Regions from separate parts of the Pantoea sp. X-Soil-ISGK-259 genome, predicted to be linked through region 2. Evidence: predicted binding sites of a transcription regulator. Region 2 holds the regulator's gene; each other region holds the start of a gene.
What was found. The regulator PurR, encoded in region 2, represses purine synthesis genes. The targets are predictions, from matches to a motif close to CANGCAAACGTTTGCNTG.
Positions count from the first base shown of each region.

Region 1: a site for PurR is predicted at 1,544-1,561, ahead of AC6I77_RS00320 (NCS2 family permease). Genes of this name have one in related genera too.
Region 3: a site for PurR is predicted at 1,917-1,934, ahead of AC6I77_RS06290 (amino acid aminotransferase). Genes of this name have one in related genera too.

Region 1 covers NZ_AP035986.1:68,205-71,485, reverse strand. Annotated here, with positions in the region: gene AC6I77_RS00330 (GlxA family transcriptional regulator) at 1-806, opposite strand, end outside; gene yieH (6-phosphogluconate phosphatase) at 820-1,479, opposite strand; gene AC6I77_RS00320 (NCS2 family permease) at 1,631-2,944, shown strand; gene AC6I77_RS00315 (4'-phosphopantetheinyl transferase family protein) at 2,981-3,281, opposite strand, start outside.
Region 2 covers NZ_AP035986.1:1,764,748-1,768,028, forward strand. Annotated here, with positions in the region: gene punC (purine nucleoside transporter PunC) at 1-49, opposite strand, end outside; gene punR (DNA-binding transcriptional activator PunR) at 157-1,062, shown strand; gene purR (HTH-type transcriptional repressor PurR) at 1,059-2,084, opposite strand; gene cydH (cytochrome bd-I oxidase subunit CydH) at 2,366-2,455, shown strand; gene AC6I77_RS08220 (C40 family peptidase) at 2,499-3,281, opposite strand, start outside.
Region 3 covers NZ_AP035986.1:1,372,077-1,375,357, forward strand. Annotated here, with positions in the region: gene AC6I77_RS06285 (MBL fold metallo-hydrolase) at 1-596, shown strand, start outside; gene AC6I77_RS06290 (amino acid aminotransferase) at 662-1,852, opposite strand; gene ompF (porin OmpF) at 2,086-3,210, opposite strand.

The DNA of each region.
Region 1 (3,281 bases), 1.7 Mb from region 2:
ACCCGCAGCTGCTCATGGTATTCCCGCACGCTGATCCCCAGATGCTGACGAAACAGACGCGCCAGATGGCGGCTGCTGACGTGGGTGCGTCCGGCCAGTTCAGTCAGCGTCCAGCCATGCTCTGGATGGGCAATCATCAGATCCTGCGCGCGGTGAATGGCCGGATGCATGTGGTTGCGATAACGCAGCCAGGGTGAAAGCTGTGGGTCGTCACCGGCGCGGCGAAACCAGACCACCATTTCCCGCGCCACCGCCAGCGCGGTGGGCGTATCACAAAGCTGAGTGATCAGATGCAGTGCCAGGTCGATCCCGGCCGTGATGCCCGCGCTGGTCCAGATATTCTCATGCCCGACAAACACCCGATTCTCCTGCACCCGTGCACGTGGAGCCGCCGCTTTCAGCCGGGCAATCACATCATGATGAGTGGTGCAGAGTACATCATCGAGCATGCCCGCCTGCGCCGCCAGCAGCGCACCCGAACAGACGCAGACCAGCATGAAGGTCTGCGCGCACAGCGCGGCGTTCTGGCGCCTCAGCCAGTCGCGTGCTTCTGCGGCCTGTGGTGTGGCATAACAGATCTGCGAATCATAGACGCCCGGCACCACCAGAAGGCTCCCTTCTGGCAACTGTTCCGGTAAGGGTTCAATGCCGCCAATGGTCATGCCGGTGGAGCAGACCACCTCCGGCTGCGGACCAATATAGCGCAGCGAAAAGCGATCGCCCGCCAGCTGCAGCGTCTCAGCCGGGCCGGTCAGATCCAGCGCCATCACGCCAGGCAGGGTTAAAAACCAGACGGTGCGTGTCATATTCTGGCCAGCGCTACACCAGATCCCAGCCACGGGCGCGCCACAACGCAGGCAGCTGCACCATATCGTCGAAGCGGGTCACCAGCGGGTGGTCCAGTTCAGGGTTGTGCGGGTCAGCGCAGTAGTAGTAGACAGGAATGCCAGCGGCGATACCGGCGCGGGCGCCCGCTTCGGAGTCATCCACCAGAATGCAGCGCTCAATCGGCACCTGCATCTGTTCTGCAGCGTGGTACATCAGTTCCGGATCGGGCTTCCAGTGCAGAATGTCATAGCCGCTGTAGAGGTGCTCCTCGAAAAGCGGCAGCATGCCGGTTAAGCCCAGCGAGTGCTGCATCTTTTTTACGGTTCCGTTTGAGACTACGCACATCGGCACTTTTATCTGCTCAACCAGCGCTTTCGCGCCTGGGATGGGCTGCAGTTGCAGATCAAACAGTCTTGCCACTTCCGCGCGATAAGCTGTTTCCACCTCTTCCATCGGCAGCGTTACCTGATGCGCATCGCCCACGTCACGAATGATGTCGTAGAGTTTGACGCCTTTATACTTTTCAAACATCTGCTGCAGCGACAGCGCCAGGCCGTAACGGGCAAAGGTGTTAACGTAGGCCTGGGTACAGAGCAACTCACTGTCGACCAGCGTGCCATCGCAATCAAAAAAGACGCATTCTACTGACATCAGACTCTATCCTTCGATTCGGGGTGTATTCCACACTCTACCGCACTCAGCGCAGATTGCGAGACTGGCAATCGGTTGCGAAAAATCATTGTATTGCCCCGGTAAAATCGCCAGGATACGCGCCGATGATTTTTTCTTCTGGATGGATGGCATGAGCAAGCAAGGCGTTTTGCAGCGCATCTTCAGGCTGCAGGAACATGGCACCACGGTGCGCACCGAAGTGATCGCGGGTATCACCACTTTTCTGACGATGGTCTATATCGTCTTCGTCAATCCGCAGATCCTCGGCGTCGCCGGCATGGATACCCAGGCGGTGTTTGTGACCACCTGTCTGATCGCCGCCTTCGGCAGCATTCTGATGGGACTGTTTGCTAATCTGCCGGTGGCGCTGGCACCCGCAATGGGGCTGAATGCCTTCTTCGCCTTTGTAGTGGTCGGGGCGATGGGCTATTCGTGGCAGGTCGGTATGGGCGCGATTTTCTGGGGCGCGGTTGGCCTGCTGATCCTGACGCTGCTGCGGGTGCGCTACTGGATGATTGCCAATATCCCGCTGAGCCTGCGCGTTGGCATCACCGCCGGTATCGGTCTGTTTATCGCGATGATGGGGCTGAAAAATGCCGGCATTATCGTACCAAATCCCGATACCCTGGTGGCGGTAGGGAATCTGACCTCGCACAGCGTCCTGCTGGGCGCACTCGGCTTCTTTATTATCGCCATTCTGGCATCACGCAATATCCACGCAGCGGTGTTGATCTCAATGGTGATCACCACCGGCATCGGCTGGATGCTGGGCGACGTGAAGTTTGTCGGCCTGTTTTCAGCACCCCCATCGATAACGTCTGTAGTCGGTCAGGTCGATATTAAAGGCGCATTCAACATTGGCATGGCGGGGGTGATCTTCTCCTTTATGCTGGTCAATCTGTTCGACTCCTCCGGCACACTGATCGGCGTTACCGATAAAGCGGGACTGACCGATGAAACCGGCACCTTCCCGCGCATGCAGCAGGCGCTTTATGTCGACAGCATTAGTTCGGTGAGTGGCGCGCTGGCGGGCACCTCATCCGTGACCGCCTATATCGAGAGCACGTCGGGCGTGGCGATTGGGGGTCGTACCGGGCTGATGGCCGTGGTGACCGGCCTGCTGTTTCTGCTGGTAACCTTCCTGTCACCGCTGGCCGCAATGGTGCCATCCTACGCTGCGGCGGGCGCGCTGATTTACGTAGGCGTGTTAATGACCGCCAGCCTGTCGCGCGTGCGCTGGGATGATCTGACCGAGGCCGTTCCGGCCTTTGTGACCGCTGCCATGATGCCCTTCAGCTTTTCCATCACCGAAGGCATTGCGCTGGGGTTTATCGCTTACTGCGTAATGAAGCTGGGCACCGGACGCTGGCGTGAAATCAGCCCCTGCGTAGTGATTGTTGCGCTGCTGTTTGTTCTGAAGATTGTTTTTGTGGACGGGCACTAAGCACATTCAGGGCCGCAACCTTCGGGTTGCGGCTTTTTACATTTCAGGATGCAGGCTGCGCTCGCTGGGCAGGCTGGTCAGCCGCAGGGCAAGAGGCCCGATGTTGGGCTTACCCATCTCGATTTCGCGTAATCCGCGCCACTGAAAGTCGCTATCCATCTCCCACAGGTGCAGACGCTGGGTCGCAGACGACAGCGCGCACGACCAGACCAGCACAGGCTCCGCATCGCACACCACCTGGATATCAGGATAAAGTGACGATCGCAGCCGACCCGCTCCCGGCAACAGGCGCAGCGAATCCAGTCCCCGATCACCCTCTCCCGTCAGCTTGAGAATG
Region 2 (3,281 bases):
GCATGCTCAGCAGGGCAAGGTAAGGCATAAATCCTTTATTCGACAACATCTCATTCTCATTTTTGCAGGATAAACGCGGCAGAGTGTAAAAGGTGCGTTTGCTGCTGTGAAACGGTAATATTTGCCGCTTGCTGTTAAAAATTTTGAAGGCAGATTATGTGGTCAGAATATGCATTAGAAGTGGTTGACGCAGTCGCCCGTGGCGGCAGCTTTAGCGCTGCTGCGCAGGAGTTACATCGGGTGCCCTCTGCCATCAGTTACACGGTGCGGCAGCTGGAGAGTTGGCTGGCGGTGCCGCTGTTTGAGCGTCAGCACCGTGAAGTGGTACTGACTCCGGCAGGCGAGCATTTTGTCCGTGAAGGGCGCAGCGTCATCAAAAAAATGCTAGCCACACGACGACAGTGTCAGCAGCTGGCCAACGGCTGGCGCGGTCAGCTCAGCATCGCGGTTGACCGTATCGCTAAACCTCAGCGCACCCGGCAACTGGTTAAAGATTTCTATCGCCATTTCCCCGACATGGAGCTGATCATCAGTTATGAAGTTTTTAACGGCGTCTGGGATGCGCTGGCCGATGGCCGGGTAGAAGTGGCCATTGGGGCCACCCAGGCGATTCCGGTGGGCGGACGTTTTGCGTTTCGCGATATGGGCACACTCAACTGGCGCTGCGTGGTCGCGCCCGATCATCCCCTGACGCAGGCGAGCCAGATCGATGACGACACGCTGCGTAGCTGGCCGTCACTGGTGCTGGAAGATACTTCACGCGCACTGCCGCGCCGAATGACATGGACGCTGGATAACCAGCGCAGGCTGGTGGTGCCGGAATGGCAAACCGGGCTGGAGTGCGTGCAGGCGGGATTGTGTGTGGCGATGGTGCCCGGTCATCTTGCCAGGCCACTGCTCGACAGCGGCGATCTGGTTGAACTGACTCTGCCGGTGGCGTTTCCGGACAGTCCCTGCTGTGTCAGCTGGGCTGAGGATCGCGCATCACCGGCGACTGGCTGGTTGCTCAGCTACCTGGGTGATGCGCAAACGCTTAATCAGGAGTGGTTAAGCGAGGATTAACGGCGATAGTCGCGGAATGGACCGTCGGCCACCGAGCGGCGCTCAATCAGCGTAGGGTGTACTTCAATCGTCTGTGACACTTCACGCTTACTGGTGATGCGGTCCAGCAGCATATCCAGCGCTTTTTCACCTAACTGAGCTTTAGGCTGATGCACGGTGGTCAGGGCCGGTGCGAAATAGCGGGCGTTGCGCACATTATCATAACCGATCACCGAAATATCCTGCGGTACGCGCAAACCCATTTCGTCGGCGGCGCAAATTGCACCCATTGCCATGATATCACCACCGCAGAACACCGCCGTCGGGCGCTGTTTCTGTGACAGGATCTGCTGCATCGCCTGATAGCCCGACTCCGGCTCAAAGTCACCCTGGACAATCCACTCGGCGCGCGGCTGAATGCTGGCTTCTTCCAGCGCCTTCAGGAAACCGGCATGACGTCCGCCACCGGTATTACGCTCCATCTGACCGGGGATAGCACCAATGTCGCGGTGACCGCGTTCAATCAGATAGCGTCCTGCCAGATAGCCGCCCTGGAACGCGTTATCCAGAACCGTGTCGGTGAAGTCGGCGCGCGATTCGCCCCAGTCCATTACCACCATCGGGATGTTACGGTTCTCTTCCAGCATCTGCAGCAGGTCGTCTGGATATTCTGAGCACATCACCAGCAGACCATCGACACGCTTCTGCGCCATCATGCTGAGATAGGCGCGCTGTTTTTGCAGATCGTTATGCGAATTCCCCAGAATCAGCGTATAGCCTTTGTCAAAACAGTGATTCTCAATCGCTTCAATAATCTCTGCGAAATAGGGGGCTTCGCTGGAGGTCGCCAGCAGGCCCAGCGTTCTGGTGTGATTCACTTTCAGGCTGCGCGCCACGGCGCTTGGCGAATAGTGCAGTTCTTTTATCGCCTGCCAGACCGCGTTACGCGTCTCTTCTGCGACAAAGCGGGTTTTATTGATGACGTGCGAAACCGTCGTCGTTGAGACGCCAGCGCGTTTCGCCACATCTTTAATTGTTGCCATGAAAATCGGACTCCAGTGCTTATCTAACTCTATGATAAGCGTAGTGTTAAACGTTTGCGTCTGCTCAGGGTTTTTTCCGCAAAAATGCCGCGTTTTTGGCCGGTTTACAGGCCGCTGGCGGAAATAAAACGCCTGAAAACCGGCGCAAACGGAATCAGGATTGCGCGCGTTGCGCAACAAAGGCGGGATTCTAACAAGGCTGAACGGATAAAACGAGATTTTTACCGGGCCCTGTGGGAAAATGCGATATCCCCACAAATTGTGTGACTAAGGAGCAAACAATGAGTACCGATCTTAAACTGGCTTTAATGACGACTGCGGGCTGTCTGCTGATGATTGTAGCCTTTAGTTTTACCGCCATTCTGCACTAAAAAAAAGCCGGGAATCTCCCGGCTTTTTACGACTGTTTTCTGGTTAGCGTATGGTTTTCGGCGTCATCACACGACGGGCACCAATGTAATGACGCTGCCAGTAATCTTCCCCTAATGCGCTAATCTGAATGTCTTTTCCGGTACGCGGTGACTGGATAAACTTGCCATCTCCCAGGTACACGCCAACGTGATCCGCTGTACCGCGACCATTAATACGGAAGAAGACCAGATCGCCTTTCTCCAGCGACTCACGCTTGATGGGTGCGGCGTCACGCAGGTGATACATCTCATTAGCGGTACGCGGAATCTTAAACTTCACCAGATCTTTATAGGCGTACCAGACCAGGCCGCTGCAATCGAAGCCGGTATGCGGCGAAGTGCCGCCCCACTGGTAGGGTTTACCCAGCTGGCCCATCAGTTTGGTCATCGCGGTTTCGCGAGCCTTCTGATAACGCTGACGGTGGGATTTGCTCATTTTAATCGTGCCCGGCTCGCTGGTGGTGACCTCAGCGGTTTTTAGCAGGCGCTGATGGCCATAGCGTTTCTTCTCTTTGTTCTTTTGCTGGCTTTTGCTTATACGGGCGGTTTTAAGCGAGGTCTTCTTAGCAGGCGTCTGTTTGGCAGTGAGTTCGACTTTTTTCTGTTTTTTCGTTTTAAGTTTTTGAACAGGGCTGAGGCGAGTCTTTTTCGTCACCGTTTTTACCTGGCGACGTTTGCGGCGTTCATCGTCGCGCGCACTCTTTTTTTCTGCTTTATGCGTACTGACGTTCACCGGCGTGTGCGGCGAAGCAGCAGCGACGTTGAAAAACAGTTGCGCAATGGCCAG
Region 3 (3,281 bases), 390 kb from region 2:
CCCAGAACTGCTCAGTGATCTGGTGCGACTCCACGCGCGAAGCCGCGCTGGTCGATCCCGGCGGCGATGCCGAACTTGTCAAACAAACGCTGGAACAACTCGGACTTAAACCTGCTCAGATTCTGCTGACGCATGGACATCTTGATCACGTCGGGGCTGCCGTTGAACTGGCTGCCTTCTGGCAGATTCCGATTATCGGCCCGCAAAAGCGCGATGCTTTCTGGCTGGAAGCGCTGCCTACCCAGAGCCGGATGTTCGGCCTGGACGAGTGCGCACCTTTTACCCCCGATCGCTGGCTGGAAGAGGGGGAGAGCGTTCAGGTCGGGTTGACCACGCTCGAAGTCCTGCACTGTCCGGGACATTCACCTGGCCACGTGGTCTTCTTTGACCGTCAGGGACGATTGCTGATTTCAGGCGACGTTATCTTTAATGGCGGGGTGGGACGCACAGACTTCCCGCAGGGCGATCATCAGCAGCTTATCAATGCTATCCGCACAAAATTACTGCCGCTGGGCGATGATGTGACGTTTCTGCCCGGTCACGGTCCGATTTCTACGCTGGGACATGAGCGCGTGAGTAACCCTTTTCTGCAGTAAAAATCAGCGATCTTTCCTGCAATAAAAAATGGGCCATCAGGCCCATTTTTGTTTCGTCGTCAGCGTTACAGCACCGCGACAATCGCTTCGCACAGTGCCGACATATTGTCTGGCGTCATGCCTGCCACATTCACCCGGCCTGAGTTAACGGCATAGACACCGAACTCTTCACGCAGGCGAATTACCTGGTCTTTGGTTAAGCCACTGAACGAGAACATACCGTTTTGCTTAATAATAAAGCTGAAGTCACGCTGAGCGCCTTTCTCTGCAAGGGTGTTCACAAACAGCTGACGCATGCGCTGAATGCGCTGGCGCATATCTGACAGCTCCTGCTCCCAGATGGTTCGCAGTGTATCGTTGCCCAGAATAGTGGCGACGATAGCGGCACCATGCGCCGGCGGATTGGAGTAGTTAGCGCGGATGGTGTATTTCACCTGACTGAACGCCGTATCTGCCACGCTGGCTTCAGCCGCCACCACGGTGATGGCACCGACACGCTCGTTATACAGACCAAAGTTCTTGGAGTAGGAGCTGGCGACGATCAGTTCCTGATGCGAGGCGGCAAAAATGCGCAGGCCTTCTGCATCTTCATCCAGACCACGGGCAAAGCCCTGGTAGGCGAAGTCAAACAACGGCAGCCACCCATTGGCCTGTGACAATTCCGCCAGCTGTTGCCACTGCTCAGCGGTTGGGTCAATACCGGTCGGGTTATGGCAGCAGCCGTGGAACAGCACCACATCACCTGGCTGAACCTGCTGCAGCGACGTCAGCATGCCTTCAAAATCCAGCGTATGGTTTGCCGCGTCATAATAGTGGTATTCACAGACTTCAAGACCGGCCGCATTAAACACGTTGTTGTGGTTAGGCCAGCTCGGATTGCTGATCCAGACCCGCTTCACGGAGGTCTGCGTCGCGAGGAAATCTGCTGCCACACGTAACGCACCAGTGCCACCTGGCGTCTGCGCCGTACGGGCGCGGCCTGCCGTGATCAGCGGGCTTTGATTACCGAACAGCAGGACCTGTGTGCAGCGGGCGAAATCAGCCAGGCCATCAATGCTCAGATAGTTTTTGGTGGTTTCGTTTTCCAGCAGGTATTGCTCAGCTTTTTTAACACTGGTCAGCACCGGGGTCTTGCCGGTTTCGTCTTTGTAGACGCCGATACCCAGATTGATTTTTTCAGGGCGGTCATCAGCACGAAACAGATCGGCCAGCCCAAGAATAGGATCGGCGGGTGCAGCAGAGATCGATTCAAACATGTGTCAGGTCCATTAGCGTGAACGTTAGCGGAAAGAGCTGTCAGGTTAACGTCCGGCCAGGGAAATGCCAACCGTTTGCGAGACAAAATCATCAATTTTACCGTGTTCATTTCACGACGAGGAGAAGCTGAATTTCAGGCGAAGTAAAAAGCGGAGTGTCGGGCAGATTTCAGGAATGACAGCCATAAAAAAACGGGGCCGAGGCCCCGTTTTTTAACGCGTCTGAAGCAGGATTAGAACTGGTAAACCAGGCCTACTGCTACAGTGTCATCGGTGTTCAGACCCAGCGCGTTATTGTCATCCAGCTGGTTGATCTGATAATCCACGTAGGTAGACATGTTTTTGTTGAAGTAGTAAGTCGCGCCAACGTCGATGTATTTAATCAGGTCAGCATCGCCAACGCCTTCGATATCCTTGCCTTTAGACTGAACATAAGCAATGGATGGGCGCAGACCGAAGTCGAACTGATACTGTGCAACCAGTTCAATGTTCTGTGCTTTGTTAGCAGAAGCAGCGCTGGTGGTGTTGTTCAGACCAGTCACAACAGAGATTGGTGTAGAGTTACGGGTTTCACCGTACATCGCTGCCAGGTAAACATTATTTGCATCATATTTCAGAGCAGTTGCCCAGTTTTCAGCACGTTTGCCCTGGCCAACAACGTTACCATTGATATCGGTAGTGCCGTCTGCCTGAGAGTTTGTGCGATCGCTGCTGCTGTATGCGCCAACAACACCAACACCGATTGGTGAGGTATAGCTGGTTGATGCGCCCCAGCCGTCGCCGTTAGCACGACGCGTGTCGGTACGCTCGTTTTTACCCTGATACTGAAGTGCGAAGTCCCAGCCATCTACCAGACCAAAGAAGTTGGTGTTGCGGTAGGTCAGCAGGCCGGTGCTACGACCGTTCATGAAGTTATCTGAGTATCCTGAGTCGCCACCGAACTCTGGCAGCATATCGGTCCAGCCGATTGCATCATAAACCACACCGTAGTTACGGCCGTAGTCGATTGAGCCAGCGTCGCCGAATTTCAGACCGGCAAAGCCCAGACGGGTTTTGTTGCCGTTTTGTGCGTCAGAACCTTCAGAGTTATTCGCCTGAATGTTGTATTCCCACTGGCCGTAACCGGTCAGCTGGTCATTAATCTGGGTTTCGCCTTTAAAGCCGAAACGAACGTAAGATTTGTCGCCGTTGTTGCCGTCGCCATCTGAGCCATCGTTATCAGAAAAATAATGCAGGCCAACAGCTTTACCGTACAGGTCCAGTTTGTTGCCGTCTTTGTTATAGATTTCTGCAGCATTTGCTGCGCTGGCGGCTAACAGAGCAGGGATAACCACTGCAAGAATATTGCGCTTCATCATTATTCATTACCCTCATTGGAGTTATTTGTACACCTGCCACTGCCGTCAGGAAATCTTTACAGAACCCTTAA